3 regions of the [Clostridium] celerecrescens 18A genome follow, and region 3 is predicted to be linked to each of the others. Evidence: a T-box and tRNA genes for the amino acid it is inferred to sense, from the RefSeq annotation. Region 3 holds a T-box; the other regions hold tRNA genes.
What was found. A T-box is a leader RNA that pairs with one kind of tRNA and senses whether it is charged. The one in region 3 lies ahead of H171_RS05505 (valine--tRNA ligase), so its partner is inferred to be a tRNA-Val.
Positions count from the first base shown of each region.

Region 1: it encodes a tRNA-Val, which carries the amino acid that the T-box ahead of H171_RS05505 (valine--tRNA ligase) is inferred to sense. The anticodon was not compared.
Region 2: it encodes a tRNA-Val, which carries the amino acid that the T-box ahead of H171_RS05505 (valine--tRNA ligase) is inferred to sense. The anticodon was not compared.

Region 1 is NZ_PGET01000001.1:2,339,776-2,345,509, reverse strand. It holds gene H171_RS10900 (S8 family peptidase) at 1-781, opposite strand, end outside; gene H171_RS24165 (hypothetical protein) at 847-1,023, shown strand; partial or broken gene H171_RS24890 (rubredoxin-like domain-containing protein) at 1,137-1,250, shown strand; gene H171_RS10890 (GNAT family N-acetyltransferase) at 1,746-2,270, shown strand; gene H171_RS10885 (nitroreductase family protein) at 2,344-2,937, shown strand; gene H171_RS10880 (hypothetical protein) at 3,450-3,671, shown strand; tRNA gene H171_RS10875 (tRNA-Val) at 3,749-3,822, opposite strand; tRNA gene H171_RS10870 (tRNA-Ala) at 3,829-3,901, opposite strand; gene H171_RS10865 (2-hydroxyacid dehydrogenase) at 3,994-4,941, opposite strand; gene H171_RS10860 (aldo/keto reductase) at 5,123-5,734, opposite strand, start outside.
Region 2 is NZ_PGET01000001.1:2,730,715-2,736,448, forward strand. It holds gene cysS (cysteine--tRNA ligase) at 1-1,215, opposite strand, end outside; gene ispF (2-C-methyl-D-erythritol 2,4-cyclodiphosphate synthase) at 1,299-1,841, opposite strand; gene H171_RS12585 (diacylglycerol/lipid kinase family protein) at 1,978-2,904, opposite strand; tRNA gene H171_RS12590 (tRNA-Met) at 3,039-3,112, opposite strand; tRNA gene H171_RS12595 (tRNA-Val) at 3,150-3,222, opposite strand; gene H171_RS12600 (LysR family transcriptional regulator) at 3,459-4,346, opposite strand; gene H171_RS12605 (YeiH family protein) at 4,467-5,474, shown strand; gene H171_RS12610 (NYN domain-containing protein) at 5,554-5,734, opposite strand, start outside.
Region 3 is NZ_PGET01000001.1:1,180,946-1,186,679, reverse strand. It holds gene H171_RS05505 (valine--tRNA ligase) at 1-2,214, opposite strand, end outside; T-box leader at 2,378-2,601, opposite strand; gene H171_RS05500 (hypothetical protein) at 2,692-3,507, opposite strand; gene H171_RS05495 (DUF5716 family protein) at 3,504-4,727, opposite strand; gene H171_RS05490 (DUF5717 family protein) at 4,744-5,734, opposite strand, start outside.

The DNA.
Region 1 (5,734 bases), 1.2 Mb from region 3:
TACTGAGTGCGCCGCTGCCGTCATGCCCGCCGCCGCTGCTGCCAAGGGCGATGCATATGACCACAGGACGGCTTACACTTTGCGCAAAGGAATTTAAGTAGCGTATTCCAAGTATAATATCGGATTCCTGAAAGCACAGGGTGTCTTCCGGTACAAAAAAGATTTCCTTCAGATTTTGCTTTGCGTCTTTCAGCTTTACAATCACCAGTTCGGATTCCGGAACAATGCCGGAAAAGGTACCTTCGGCATTTGGCTTGCCGGCGATTACGCTGGCAATGGACGTGCCATGGCCGTTGGTGTCGACGGAAGGTACAACGGATAATGGATTATCTGATTTCAGGGCCAGATTGATAATTTCCTTTCTATATTCAGTACCAAATGTAAAACCCTCAGGAATAGGACCGTTCTGTATGGATTGGTCCCAGATGGAAAGGATTCTGGTGGTGCCATCATTATAAAGAAAGGCCTGGTGCTGGTAATCAATTCCGGTATCTATGACTCCAACGATGATTCCTTGCCCAAACAGGCCTAAAAAAGGATTTCTCTGAACCGTGCCGATTCCTGATTTTTCAATGCTGATGGTGGAAGTCGGCACATAGAGAGTTGGAAAGCTGTGATAAGGATACAAGCCCAGGTTGCAGGGATCTGAGCTAGTCTTAGGAATATGAGCTAAAGAGTGCCTGAAATTCAGCGTAGTAATGTTATCCCCGGAAGCATACATGGGGATTGAAACATTGTAAATAATAAGGTCATAGAAGTCATTGTCCAGAATTTTTTCCAAATTTCAGCCTCCAGGTCTGATTCAAAAGGAGCATTTGTTTTATATTATGCAGCAGGAGTGCTATTATGAGCAGCATAGAGGTTTGTTTTATCCTGGATCTGTTAAAGATTTTGATAAAATGGTTGTCTATCCTGCCGATTGCCGGCGGCAGGATTATCCCGGTATTCCATAAATGCAGAACCCTTGCAGATATAAAGGAGGAGGCTGAAAAAGGGGACCGGTTGGACAGAGGAATTTACTGAAGTTATAAAGTAAAATGATAAAATTTCTATAATAGATTGACAAATATAGCAAAGCAGGTAATATAATATTCATTAGGTATTAAATTATTTTTCAACTAAGGAGGCATATTATGATGAAGTTATTTAGATGTACGGTATGCGGCTATGTTTATGAAGGGGAGACTGCACCTGAAAAATGTCCAAAGTGTAAAATGGGTGCTGAGAAATTTGAAGAGCTTAATGAAGAAGATGCGGAGAAAATATATCGTTCTGACCGTACCAATGCCATTCACATGGAAATCATCACGTTAGCAGAAAAAATCATCGCATTAAGCAAGGAAGGAATTGAGGATAATTTAGATCCTAAATGTGTATCCGCTTTCACTCAGGCAAAGGATGAAGCATGGGTAATTAAACAAAGATCTAAAACAGAACTTGCAGGACATATGAAATTGGGTAAATACTAATTGCGATAAAAGTGCCTCGGCAAGAATCAATTAATGTTTATGAAGAACAAAAACACCGGGAGTTCTTGCATTTACAAGAAATCCGGTGTTTTTTGCTTTTTATGGGATACGGATAGTAATGAGACTTTGTCGTTGTCTGACGTAATATTTGTGCAGTCTTGGTTTATTATTATCAATATTTAAAACTATATATTGATAGTTCTTTTTTTTTTAGATAAAATCATACTGGAGCAAGAGTTTGAATTACTTATTATTTCTATAATGGGAGGCGCAGGTATGGTTTATTACTACGATGAAGAGGTTCTAATAAGAACAATGACTGAAACAGACCCTAAAGATATTTGTAAGGAAGAAATAGCACAGGGATGGCAGGCAAATGAAGAAAAGTATTTAAAGAGGTTAGCGGATAACACTGCTGGTAAATCCATTGCACTTGTTGCGGAATACAAAGGTAACGTGGCTGGATATATCAATGTGTATATCAATGCTTCTTGGGGCTCTTTTGCAAATATGGGGTATTGTGAAATTGTTGATTTTGGTGTATTAGTAAAATACCGTTGCTGTGGAATCGGTTCTAAACTTATGGATGCTGCTGAAAAAGTTGCTTCAGAATATTCGGATACCGTCTATCTTGGTGTAGGTTTACACAGCGGATATGGCAGCGCTCAAAGAATGTATCATAAACGTGGTTACATACCCGATGGCAAAGGTGTATGGTATAAAGATAAAATAGCAGAACCGAATGGAACTTATTGCAACGATGATGACTTAAATCTATATTTCAGCAAAAAGTTAAGATAAAGTGAAATTTAATAGTTAATAAGGATTATGATACACTGTAAAGCGGATTTCTCAGTTGAGTTAGGAGAACTAAATGTTAAAATCGATATCAAACAGGCGCAGCATTCGAAAGTTTAAAGCTACATCGATACCGAAAGAAATGGTTGAAGAGATCTTAAATGCTGGAAGACTTGCACCATCGTCAAAGAATAGACAACCCTGGAAATTTACTGTTGTGAGCGGTCAGTCAAAAAATGAAATGCTTTTGTCAATGGAGCAGGGGCTTTTACGAGAGAGAGGAGGCTTATCCCTGCTTCCTAACAGCAAGCAACATTTGGCGGCGGCTGAATATACTCTGGAAATTATGAAACAAGCTCCGATAACAGTATTTGTAACAAATCCTTTGGGTATTGAATTATCGGATCGCCTTAATCAGGAAGATAGGATTTATGAAATTTGCAATGCCCAATCCATAGGTGCTGCCATGGAAAACATGACACTTACAGCTACAGAATTAGGCTTGGGAAGTTTATGGATCTGCGATATTTACTTTGCCTATGAAGAACTGAGCAGATGGTTAAGCACAGAAGGCACTCTGGTCGCAGCTATGTCATTTGGACATCCAGATGAATGTCCCAGGCCGCGGCCGCGTAAAAGCATGGAAGATATCGTCGAGTGGAGAATGTAGAAATAATTTTATTAAAAGATATCAAAGATAGTCACAGGACATGCCGAAAATTTATATCTTAATGGTGTAAAGGTTTAAATGACTACGACATAATAATCCATAGTGATTTGTTCATACTGTGCCTCCTTTTTGAAAACGCCTGTCAGAATTTGTACGATAGGCGTTTTCTTGATTGACTTATTATATACAAAATGACACTTATCCACAATGTTGTGGAAATAATTGTGGATTAACTGTTAATGTCTGAAAATACGACACAATACTGCAAGTTATTACAGGGTTTCGGACATTATTATACAAAAAACGGATAGCCTCGTATTATTTAAGTTGCAATAATGAAGGTTTCAAAAGCAAATAAATTTAAATTCCGTCATAAGCGTATTCTTGCAAAGTCAATATTGGTGATATATAATTGTAATATTAATATAAATATTAGGAGATTTTGGAGATTTTATTGATAATAATTAACTGATTGAGGGACTTGGCGAACAAAGAACAGCGAGGAGACTAGGGTGAATAAGAGGCAGCTAAAGAAAAATATAAAAAAGGATAACTTTAATTCAAGTATGAAAGGGTTACCAGTGAATACAATTTACCAAGTAAGTGGAAAACGTGATGAAAGTGGTATTCTAGATTGTTTTGAAGTAAGAATGGTTCCGATTTTTGGACTTAAAAGGTTTTACGGAGGAGCAAATGTGAAAAACAAAGGATGTGATAGTATATCGTTATACTAGAAAGACAATTGCAAAGGTCGAATCAAAAACCCTAGTATTTGCAAGGGATTCTTGCATTTACTAGGGTTTTAAGATAGTGGAAGTAATGGGGCTCGAACCCATGGCCTTTCGCGTGTGAGGCGAACGCTCATCCCAGCTGAGCTATACTTCCATCACATGGAGATAGCGAGACTCGAACTCGTGACCTATGCGTTGCGAACGCATCGCTCTCCCAGCTGAGCTATATCCCCATGTCTAAATTATAGCACGAAGATTCTGAATTACAAGTATTTTTTATACAAATGAGACAAAAATTCCCATATTTTTTACTCGGCTTCAATTTTTAAATAATGATATTAGACTGGCAGCCTTCCAGCCAGTTTTTGATGTTGTCAAAGACGATTTTTGCCCGGGCATCCATGGATTGTACTGAGGCAAAAGCCACGTGTGGGGTAACGATGGTATTCTTGCTTTTAAGAAGTGGATGATCCGGATTAAGGGGAGGTTCTGTTTCGAAAACATCGATTCCGGCACCGGAAAGGTAACCGTTATTTAATGCTTCAGCCAAGGCATCAGAATCAACCACAGGCCCTCTGGCGGCATTGATTAAGTATGCGCCCTGTTTCATTTTTGCAATTGTGTCCCGGTTTATTAAATGGCGGGATTCATCGTTTAAAGGACAATGGAGGCTTACAATGTCAGAACGGGATAATAACTCGTCAAGGGATACGAATTCAATAAATGAATGCTCGTCCCCAGTCAGATGCCGTTTGTATCCCAGAACCTTACAGCCAAAGGCGGAACAGAGTTCAGCAGCCCTTGTACCGATAGCTCCTGCACCTATGATTCCTACGGTTTTACCCATAATTTCGCAGCCTACCAGGCCATCCTTGGTTTTCCCCTCTCTGCACCGGGCTTCCACCTGGGGAACGTTGCGAAGAAGGGAGAGCATGAGGCAGATCGTAAGCTCTGCCACGGCCTCGGTAGAGTATCCGGCTGCATTGCTGACTTTGATCCCTTTCTTTTTTGCTGCTTCCAGGTCTACGTGATCAACCCCTGTAAATGCAACATCTATGAACTTTAAATGCTCACAGGCGGATATTACCTGCTCGGACAGAGGCATATTGGCAATCATGATGACATCTGCCTGTTTGGCCCGTTGGATCTGGACTTCAGGGTCTGTATCCTTTGGATATGAGGTGAAACAGTGGCCGGCTTCCGTCAGCGGTTTTGCGTATTCATTCAAAAGGCTGTCCGGAATGCCCAGGGATTCTAATAATACGATATTCATAGGTATCACTCCAATCATTGCATAAAATTACAGGCCGCAGCAAGCGTATCCTGCATTTCCTATTATAGCACTGATTGAAGGATTAAAAAAGATGGGATTTATTTTGCTGCTTACCGCTCCATGTGGAAAACCAGTGGACTGGTAAACGAACCGGCAGCCTGCATGGCAGACTGCCGTTATTTTAACCTGCTATCTCAGCAAGTCTATTTATTATGGGCAGATGCTGTGTGCACAGCTTCTCGCATTTGCCGCATTTGATACAGTCTCCGGCAGAGTCTTTTGATATCTGCCAGTGGCCTTTCAGGCGTTCGAACATATCATTTCCCAACAGCTTCATGTTGTAGGCATCCATGAATTTAGGGATATCGATATCTTTTGGACAATGCTTGCAGTAAGCGCAGCCGGTGCAGAGGTCATTGCTTATCATGCCCTTATTTTCATATTCTTCATAGATTCCAGCAGCGGGGCGCTCGGCTAAGTTTTCCACGGCTTTCACGGCATCATCGACATGTTCTTTTGTGGTGCAGCCTGCGAGAGTGATTGTAATCTCTTTGTGGGATGCCACAAAGTTTAAGGCTGCCTGTGCCACGGTAAGGTCTGTTCCATCTGTCAGATAGCGGAATGTATCTGGATTTCCCGGAATAAGACCGCCTCCCAGGGGATTCATGACTACGACACCCATACCATTGTCATAGGCGGCTTTAATGCCGGTCTGGCGGAAACGATAGTTGAGTGCATTATATCCAATGAGCATTCCCTTAAAAAGATTGGAAGCTACGGCAGCTTCTAGTTC
Region 2 (5,734 bases), 1.5 Mb from region 3:
ATCGCACAGTCTTACAATGGTTTCCTTTAAATAAGTCACATATTCCTTCGAGCTGTTTTCATCTGTGTTGGAATTGCTTAATTTTACCAGTTCAAATATAGCAGAAATGGCATCTGCCGTATTAAAGTCATCATCCATGGCTGCCTCATATTTGGAAACCAGTTCCTGTACGGCATTTTTATCCTCATGATCAAGAAGTTTTTCTGTCTTTGCAGAAGCTTCCAGATCCTTTAATTTACCAACTGCAGTTAAAATTCTCTCCAATCCGTTCTTTGATGACTCCATCAATTCGGCGCTGAAATTAATAGGACTTCTGTAATGGGCACTCAGCATGAAAAAGCGCAGCACCTGTAAATCGTATTTATCACTGATTTCCCTGACAGTGAAAAAATTGCCCAGAGACTTGGACATCTTTTTATTTTCAATATTTAAGAATCCATTGTGCATCCAGTATTTCGCAAATTCTTTCCCATTCGCTGCCTCACTCTGAGCGATCTCGTTCTCATGATGAGGGAAGATCAAGTCTTCTCCGCCTGCATGGATATCGATCTGATCTCCAAGATATTTCCTGGACATTACGGAGCACTCAATATGCCAGCCAGGCCGCCCTTCGCACCATGGGGATTCCCAGAAAGGTTCTCCTTCCTTTTTCGGCTTCCAGAGCACGAAATCGGTGGGATCCTCTTTTCCGTCTTCACCGGTCACCTTGATCTCACGGAAACCGGACTGCAGATCATCCAGATTCTTATGGGACAGCTTTCCATATTCCTCAAAGGAACTGGTACGGAAATAAACCGTTCCGTCTTTTGCCGCATAGGCATGACCGGAGGCAACAAGCTTTTGGATCATCTCCAGCATACCGCATATTTCCTCTGTCGCCAGCGGGCTTCTGGTTGCCGGCTTTACATTCAGCCCTTCCATATCCTTTTTGCATTCCTCAATATAACGCTTGGAAATGGTGTCTGCATCCACGCCCTCTTCAATTGCTTTTTTAATGATCTTATCATCTATATCGGTAAAGTTTGAAACAAAGTTAACCTCATAGCCCTTATATTCAAAATATCTCCGGACCGTATCAAATACGATGATGGGTCTTGCATTTCCAATGTGAATGTAATTGTAAACGGTTGGCCCGCACACATACATCCGAACCTTTCCAGGCTCCAGGGATACGAATTCTTCCTTTTGTCTGGATAATGTATTATAAATTTTCATAATCTCTTCCTTTCCTCTTTATTGCTTACGCCTTTTGGGCATATAGGTATATCTGCAGGGTGTTTCTTCCCGCAATCCTTTTCTTATCTCCCGCAGCCTCCGCAGCAGCCCTTACAATCAGCAGACATGATCCTGTCGTCATAACAGTAATCGTCCATGGAAGTTAACAGAGCTATGGCCTGTGAGGATATCCCCTCTCCCATTCCGGTAAAGCCAAGTCCTTCCTCTGTAGTAGCTTTTACATTAACCTTTCCTTCGGTAAGCTTCAAAGCTTCCCCAATGTTTTGTGCCATGGAGCGCCGATAAGGAAGTAGCTTTGGATTTTGTGCAATGACAGTGGCGTCAATGTTCTCGATCACATATCCCTGCTCCTCCAAAAGTGCGCCTACGTGCTTTAAAAGTTCAATGCTGGATACTCCTTTATACTTAGGATCCGTATCCGGGAAATGTTCTCCGATATCTCCCAGCGCTGCCGCACCTAAAAGAGCATCTATCACTGCATGGACCAGCACATCTGCATCAGAATGGCCCAAAAGTCCCTTTTCATAAGGAATCTTTACGCCGCCCAGGATCAAATCTCTTCCTTCTGCTAATTTATGCACATCATATCCCTGTCCAATCCTCATAATTCTCCCTTTCCTCTTTCTTGCCCAAGCTTTTTGGGCATAATGGTATACCCGCAGGGTGTTTCCTCTTTCTTGCCCAAGCTTTTTGGGCATAATAGTATACCCGCAGGGTGTTTCTTCTATAATATATACATTTCTATACAATCATACGCAATTTCTTGCCAATACATTGAAGCTGCACATCGTTTTGGCAAAAACAGCTTTCTCCATCTACATGAACTGCCATTGGATGATCCATATGGATCATAACTTCCTCACAGGTATAAAACCTGATGCCCCTGTGTAAGGACTTTCTTCCCATAAGGGAACGTATCAGTACAGGGACCAGTTTCCTTTTATTCCGGCTGTTCATAACACAAACCGATAACTGCCCGTCTTCAAAATTAGCATCCGGTGCAAATTTAAATCCTCCGCCCTCGTAAGGGTGGATATGGACGGATATAAAGTAAGTGTGGCTAAACTCAATCTTCTGGACTCCGTTAAGAAGAATATACCCTTTTGAAGGCTTAGCAAGAATCAGCTGCTTAATTCCAACGAGAATGTAGATTAGCTTCCCAATAAAAAGCTTACGGAACAGTCCCTTTGACTTTGAATAGAGGATGTTATGACAAACGGCCGCATCCATTCCAATCCCCGCACTGACCATAAAGCGGCGGTGGGATATTTCCCCATCGCCATAGGACAAAACTCCGTAATCCATGAGCTTATAATATTTTGGATGCAATATTTTCTTCAGGCAACGGACCGGATTCTTAGGAAGTTTTAAGCTTCTTGCCAGATCATTACCGGATCCGGCCGGAATATACCCAAACGTAACAGAACCGCAGAAGGAAAGCCCATCAAGGATTTCATTTACAGTTCCGTCTCCGCCTACTCCTATGATAACGCTTGATTCCCTGCAGCCTTCTGTCAGTTCCCTGGCAAATCTCTTGGCATCCCCAGGCTTCTCCGTAAGAAACGCCTGATATTCCACATGTCCGGCTTTTAACACTCTTTCTAATTTTTTCCAAACGTTTCTTCCCCGTCCGCAGCGTGAGTTCGGGTTTACAATAAAATAGTACATGGAATCCCTCCACCTTTTACTATTTGTAAGTATACCATAAAACAGAAAAAATGAATATAAGAAAATAAAAAAGGAATCCGCACCTGTCGAAATATAAAAAACCCTGTAATTTTTCAATCACAGGGTTCTAACAGTAGCGGAAGGGAGATTCGAACTCTCGACACCACGGGTATGAACCGTGTGCTCTGGCCAACTGAGCTATTCCGCCATATTCAATTAACTGGATAAGCGTTTCCACTTATCAATGGGACCTACAGGGCTCGAACCTGTGACCCTCTGCTTGTAAGGCAGATGCTCTCCCAGCTGAGCTAAGATCCCAGTACTTTCCTTGGTCAGGAGCACATTATTTCCTCTTGTTCCCGACTGCTTCATTAGTATAATATTAATTGTATTAATTGTCAACACTTTTTTGTCAATTTTTTTCATTTTTTCCTATCTCTTTAAGAAACCTCGATTTTACAGGAGTTTCTGCCATTTTAATATCCTGATGAATCGAGGGAATATGACTGTTTGTTCCTTTGATCGGTAAAACGAAGGGTGAAAGTTGTCAATTCTCAGTCTTTGTTTCCATGAAGGATGTCAAACATCTCTTTATAATAGGATTTATAAATACTTCCTTTTCTCCATATGAATGTAAAGTCATGAGTCAGCTGAAAATCTTCCAATTCAATTCTTTTTAAAATTCCCCTGTCTAATTCCTCCTTAACTGCAGCTTCATAAAGAAAAGTGATTCCCTGCCCTTTTGCCACCATTTTCTTCATAGCACCAATGTTGCTGATTTCCATTAAACTCGGAAAATCGTGGAGCAATAAATTCTTTCCTTCCAGGTAACGCTCAAAGACATACCTGGTTCCGGAGCCAGGTTCCCGGATAAATAGCCTTTCCTCAAGAAGATCCTCCACTTTTACGATCTTCCGGCAAAACTTATATTCCGGCGCGCAGACAGCAGCAAAGGGCTCCGAATTAAAAACCAGAAAATCATATTCTTTCTTCTGGAAAAAGCCCTCCACCAAAGCGAATTCAATCTCCCCGTCATTCAATTTCCTAAGCAGCTCCCTGGTATCCCCAACTACCATCTGAACCGCTGTCCCTGGATAAACATGGAGAAATCTCGTCAGCGCTTCCGGCATCACGTACTCTCCTATGGTCATGGTAGCGCCAAACACCAGCCTACCGCCTTTACCTGATTGCTGTACCATGATCTTCTTTAAATGAACTTCATCATCCTTCATGGTAATGGCTGCAGATAAAAAGACTTTTCCCGCCTCCGTCAGATTCACCTTTTTTCCATTGTATTCAAACAATCTGACCCCATATTTGTTCTCTAAGTAATGGATATGATGGGATACCGCAGGCTGGGTGATATGAAGTTCACTGGCAGCCTTTGTAAAATTCATATAACGGCAAACCGCAAGAAAAGTATCAATCCGAAAATCCAGCATAAGTTATCTTCTCCTTTCGATTGCTTTATTAACCATAACACATTTTTATGATTTAATAAATATAAATAATTTTATTTTATTGTTATTTTCAAATATAATAAAACCAAATCAAAAAGGAGGATCTTACTCATGAAAAAATACGCCTCAGGCGTTCTACTCTGCCTTATTATATCTGCTCCCGCATGGTTTTTAGGAAAAATCTTTCCAGTCATCGGCGGCCCTGTGTTTGCTATCCTAATCGGCATGGCAATGGCCCCCTTTATAAAAGGAAAGGATTTTTTACGGCCGGGAGTAGCTTATACTTCTAAAAAAGTCCTGCAATACGCTGTGATTCTCCTGGGTTTCTCCATGAACCTGGCCACAGTTCTTCAAAAGGGAAAGGAAGCCCTTCCCATCATCCTTGCAACCATCTCCACTTCTCTGGTGATTGCATTTTTACTTTCCCGGGCACTCAAGCTTCCCGGCAAAACTTCCATATTAATTGGCGTGGGCTCATCCATCTGCGGAGGCTCCGCCATTGCCGCAACTGCTCCTGTTATTGATGCCGATGACGATGAGATCGCTCAGTCCATTTCCGTTATCTTTTTTTTCAACATCATTGCCGCCCTGCTCTTTCCGGCATTAGGCTCCGCTTTAGGGCTTTCTAATGAAGGCTTTGGCCTGTTTGCAGGAACCGCCATTAATGATACCTCTTCCGTAACGGCCGCCGCATCAGCCTGGGATGGCATGCACGGCAGCAACACCCTGGAAGCAGCCACCATAGTAAAGCTGACCAGAACTCTGGCCATCATTCCCATTACACTGTTTTTAGCATGTTACAAGACTGGAAAAGAAAAGAAGGCTTCCGAACGCTCCATCTCCATCCAGAAAGTGTTTCCGTCCTTTGTGCTCTTTTTCCTGTTTGCTTCTATCATTACTACAGTTTTTCCTATACCTGCAGGCGTTACCGGTTCATTAAAAGACTTAAGCAAGCTTTTTATTATTATGGCTATGGGAGCCATCGGGACTAATACGGACCTGGTCAAGCTGATACGAACAGGGAAAAAACCTCTTTTATTAGGTTTTTGCTGCTGGCTTGGAATTTCTGCGGTAAGTCTGGTCCTTCAAGTGGTCCTTGGAATCTGGTAAAGCCAAGATCACTTTTAATGGAAATAAAACGGCCAGTAAACATGGATCCCTTGGATCTCGTTTTCCTGGCCGTCTTCATTTAGTCTTCTTTTTTCAAATACACGGTCTTATTATTGTTTTTATTCTCCCGGACCTCTAGTTGTCCAATGCTGTTGACAAATTTCGAGAAGGTGGAATACCCGTAATCCTTTACCTTGAAATCAGCAAACTTCCGGTGTATGCCATTTCCCAAAGCTGCCAGCTCCATACCGTTCTTTCCG
Region 3 (5,734 bases):
ATTCCGGATTCCTCTTACAGCTTCCTTAATGGTTTCAACCGCATGCTCTTCTGTCTCAAAGTTCCACTCTTCCTTATACTCCGGCCAGCTGGAAATCATAATGGACTCCTCTTCGTCCTGAAGATTGCAGAAGATTTCCTCGGTGAGGAACGGCATATAAGGATGAAGAAGCTTTAAGGAGTTAATAAGCACGGTTTTCAGCGTCCAGATGGCAGCCGCTTTCGTCTGATCCTTATCATCCCATAACCTTGGTTTCACCATCTCGATATACCAGTCGCAGAACTCCTCCCAGATAAAATCATAAACCTTTTGAAGAGCAATTCCAAGCTCATACTTATCCAGGTTTTCTGTTACATCCTTTGCAAGGGTGTTCGCCTTGGACAGGATCCATTTGTCCGCAATGGTAAGTTCTGAAAGTTCTGCCTTTGCATCCGGTGCTTTTTCAATATTCATCATAATGAAGCGGGAAGCATTCCAAACCTTATTGGCAAAGTTTCTGCTGGCCTCCACCCGCTCCCAATAGAAACGCATGTCATTGCCGGGCGCATTTCCTGTGATCAGGGTCATTCGCAGGGCATCGGCTCCGTACTTTTCGATAACCTCCAGAGGATCGATTCCGTTTCCTAGGGATTTACTCATCTTGCGGCCTTCCGAATCTCTTACCAGACCGTGCATCAGCACTGTATGGAAAGGAAGCTTACCGGTCTGCTCGATTCCGGAAAATACCATTCGGATTACCCAGAAGAAGATAATGTCGTAGCCAGTAACCAACACATCGGTTGGGTAGAAGTATTCTAAGTCCTCTGTTTTTTCCGGCCAGCCTAAAGTGGAGAATGGCCAGAGAGCAGAAGAAAACCAGGTATCAAGGGTATCCTCATCCCGAGTCAAATGGGTTCCCCCGCATTTCGGGCATACTGTGGGAACTTCTTTTGACACGATAATCTCTCCGCACTGGTCACAATAATATGCCGGAATGCGATGTCCCCACCAAAGCTGTCTGGAAATACACCAGTCACGGATATTGTCAAGCCAGTGAAGATAGGTCTTATCAAATCTCTCCGGAACGAATTTCAGTTCTCCTGATTTTAAAGCCTCAATTGCCGGCTTTGCCATCTCTTCCATCTTGACAAACCACTGCTGCTTAACCAAAGGCTCTACAGTGGTCTTACAGCGGTCATGGATTCCTACCGCATGGGCATGGGGAGCAACCTTTACCAAAAGCCCCAGTTCTTCAAGGTCCTTTACAATGGTTTTTCTGGCTTCATAGCGTTCCATACCATGATATTTGCTGCCAGGAAGGTTGATGGTGGCATCGTCATTCATAACATTGATTTCAGGAAGATCATGTCTCTTTCCAACCTCAAAGTCATTGGGGTCGTGGGCCGGGGTAATCTTCACACAGCCGGTACCGAATTCTTTATCTACATAAGAATCTGCTACCACCGGTATCTGGCGGCCGGTAAGGGGAAGCTCTAACATCTTGCCGATAAGGTCCTGATAGCGCTCATCTTCCGGGTTCACTGCTACAGCGCTATCTCCTAGAAGGGTTTCCGGTCTGGTAGTTGCGATCTCTACAAATCTTCCCTCTTCTCCTACGATGGGGTAATTAATATGCCAGAAGAAGCCGTTCTGGTCCTCATGCAGCACTTCCGCATCAGAAATGGAAGTCTGGCAAACCGGACACCAGTTTACAATACGGGAACCTTTATAAATATAACCTTTTTCATAGAGCCGGATAAAAACTTCCTGAACGGCTGCGGAACAGCCTTCATCCATGGTAAAACGCTCTCTGTCCCAGTCGGCAGAAGATCCCAGTTTATGAAGCTGGTTGATGATCCGTCCGCCATAATCTTTTCTCCAGTCCCAGCATTTTTCCAGGAAGCCTTCCCTGCCCAGTTCTTCTTTTTCAATTCCCTGCTTCTTTAAGCTCTCGATAACCTTAACTTCTGTTGCAATAGCCGCATGGTCTGTGCCTGGCTGCCACAGGGCTTCGAATCCCTGCATCCGCTTATAGCGGATCAAAATATCCTGCATGGCATTGTCTAAGGCATGGCCCATATGAAGCTGCCCCGTGATATTGGGCGGCGGCATTATGACGGTAAAGGGCTTTTTATCCTTATTTGGTTCTGCATGAAAATACTTCTTATCCAGCCATTTCTCATAAAGTTTGCCTTCAATCCCTGCCGGATTATAGGTCTTCTCCAATTCTTTCATCATTATCTCCTTCCTGCTGACCGCCTTATATTCAGGGCTTTAATGTATGCCCATGGGCGGCCGATCGATCCTTGCTTCCATGTAATTGCCGTAAAACAAATAGTTTTAAATCCATAGGACGTAGCTTCCTACAAATAAAAAAAGCCCTCTGCATCGTCAGGATGCAAAGGGCGTATTAACGCGGTACCACCTTTATTCATATGACAGAGCCTGTCATATCTCACATAGCCTCTAACGCAGCCACGCGTGAAAGCTTACTGAAACATAAATTTCAGCCTTCCGGTTCTGAAGCTACCTTCCGCATACACTTCCTTAACCGTCTTTCAGCCGATGAACGGTTTTCTCTTTCAGGGTTATAAGCGTACTCCTCTTCGTCTCTACCTTTTTCTTATTCCTGCCCATGCTTTTTGGGCATATAGGTATACCCACTGGGTGTTTTCTTATACCTTGTAATGATAGTGTCTTTTTAAGGATTTGTCAAGACATAATATTCCGGTATTCCTGTTTCCACTTCTGGATAAGCTCTCCTGCCCCTTGAAGACGTTTGATTGGGTCCTTTTGAAACAGCCGTTCAAGTTCTTTTAGGCTGTCCGCCTGAGCCGCCAGCGCTTCCGCCTTCTCTTTTTCTATTTCGCATTCCTGCCTCATTTCATCTGTAATGAGAGCCTGAAAACGCTCATTTAACACCAGACCCGGATTCCACTGGGCCAGATGGCATATTCTTTTTAAAATCTCGGCATTTTTCACCAGATCAAATGATTTCTGGTACGCTTGGCAGGCTTTGTCCGTCATAAACAGCCTGGCATAAGCTGCTCCCAGATTATTAAATATTTTAGCCCGGAAGGTGTCATCCCCCCGGTCACCCTTTGGAAGATCCAAGATCTTTCCGTATTCTGTGATGGCCTTTCCATATTGTTTTCTGGAAAACAGGTAATCCGCCTTTACCTTTAAAAACTCCTGGACAGGCATCCGGCGGTAAGTAGCCAGATTCTGCCGGAACCGTCCGACCTCAGAAGCAGTATAGTAATCGCATTCGTGAAGAATCATAGCAAGAAGCTCATCCGTTTCCTCACCGCTTTGCTGCCATTTTTCCAGCTTTGCAGCCAGAAAAGCCATATCCAGATCCTCTCTGATAAACTGAATCAGGTTATTATCCACAAATTGATCCATAACCAAAAGAGGATTATTATAAATCACATAGCAAAGCTCCTGGGAAGAAAACAGGCGGATTCCCAGGCCTTCAAAATAAAAAGGATGTTTAACCGGCTCCTGCCGGCAAAGAATCATACTCATAGCATAACCTCTTGCCTTATCACGGCCTCCGTGGCCGGGAATATTTCACCAAACCCCTTGTCTTTCAGTACCACTGCCATGGTTTTTTCATCCAAAAACCCAAAGCTGATCCCTATCCGGATCGTTCTGTCCATCCGGTCTGGAAATCCTTCAAGCGGGATCTTCACCAGCCGTTTCTGCTTTGGATCCATAGGCGTTACCATAAATTCCACATAATCCTGATGATCCAGGATCAAATCCACGCTGCTCTTTGCTTCATACCAGTTATCCCCGGCTGCAGCCACAACCAGCTGGCTTTCCCGTTCCTTATGAAGCACCTTCATGGAAATGGTGGAATGAAGCCGCCCTTCACAGATGCAGGTAAAGGGATAAGAGGTCTTATCCTGAAGATAATCCATTCCCTTAAAAGCCGCACCTCTGGCAAACAGTTCCGGCTCCATATAGACCTTCCGTCGGGAACAGAGTATCTTCATGGAATCTCCCGCCCAGTCATGGCGCTCAAAGCCCTTTCCCGTCAGAAATACAGTTGAAAATAACTTCTTCTGCAGAAGCCTGTCCGCGCAGGAGCTTAAGATTTTATCCGCCAGCTTTCCTCCGGAAGGCGTGTCTAAAATATCCAGATTAAAGCTTTCCTCCAAAGCTTCATCCTCTGCAATCACCACCATCTTCCGAAGGCCTCTCTGTACCTTAAGCTCATGATAGTGAAAAGAATCTTCCGATAAGTCAAACACACCTACCTGATTGCTCCAAACCTCTTTTTTCTGGCTGAGGGTATAGTATACAAAGCTTTCCGTATGACTGATAATGTGCACACGCTCTCTTGGAATCTCCAAGTAGTCCGCACAATACATAAGGGCATCCATCAGCTTTACATCCACCTTCTGCATGGTGATCACCAGCTGTTTCACCTCATCGCAGAAAAACTCTTCCATGGGAAGCTTTAATATCTTTTTTAAAAACATCTTTAAAAGGTCAAGACCTTCGTATTTGGTTCCGCCCAAAGTCGCGGTTCCCTCTTTCCTAACCATTTTTATCAGCTTGTCTATTATAATGCCCTCGCCTACAAGAGTATAGGCATAAGCCTCTTCTCCTACAAACCAGGCATCTTCATCCTTTTTCCTGCAGATCACTGTAGGAAAGCACCATGATTTTTCTCTGTCATGGCAGCATATGCGGGTATAGGCATCACAAAGGTCAAGCCCTATTATCAGTCCGTCCATTGACAGCCCCCTTATCTTACATCAGTGGAAATAATTCTTCTGCAGCAGCATTCTTTTTTAAATACTCCTGCATCCGATTTTTAAGCCCGTTTTCATCCTTTAAGCTTAAGGACAGACTCATTTCATTTAAACAGGCAAACTTGCTGTCCGAAGCCTTCCGGGATACTCCGGTATCGCAGCTTATACTGCCTTCTTTTTTTAGAACCCACGCTTCCTCGATCAGCTCTCTCACCTGGTATTCCATGATCTCGCCTTCAAACAATATCTTCTGCTTGACGAAAACTCCCTGGTACATCCGGGAAATATCCTCACTGTGAAACTCTTCTTCATCCGGAAGAATCCTGACCTGCAACTCCACCTTGGAATCCCGGTCCCCACAGTACTGGACCATGGCTTTATCCATAATATCTTCCGGCATGGGAATATATTTTGACAGATCCTTATAATACGGAAACACAAGACCTTCTTCTAACAGGAAGGATACTGTATTCCGGCACAGCTTCTGCTGCTCTTCATCTAGTGCAGAACGTTTAGAATAATACTTCGTTATGGCCAGCAGATAAATGGTGGGGAGACGGCCTTTTACAGAAGCCGCCCGGACCGTTCCTTCCAGATAAGCGAAAACCTTTTCCTCCGGCTCCTTATCCTCCATAAAGTATTCTGTGCATTTTATGGTAAAATAAGCTTTCACGATCATTTCACCAGTTTCTTTGCGGCTCCGGTAAAGACCAAACACCTTGTCAAGTTTTGAGCTGCAGCCGGAAAACATCATCTGAGCCGTCAGGCGTTCTTCCAGATCATATGTTTCCACATGCTCAGAAACGCCTTTCATAAGCACCTGATACATCTGGCTCGTTAACCCGTTAAAATGCTCACACAAGTAGTCAAGGATCACGCCGTCACTTTTTCCTTCTCTAAAAACATCGTAAGCCAGATGTAAAAGCAAAGGATCCTCGTCAAATAAGTTCTTTAGTATCATTTTCGTACACAGTTCATAAAGCCGCTCC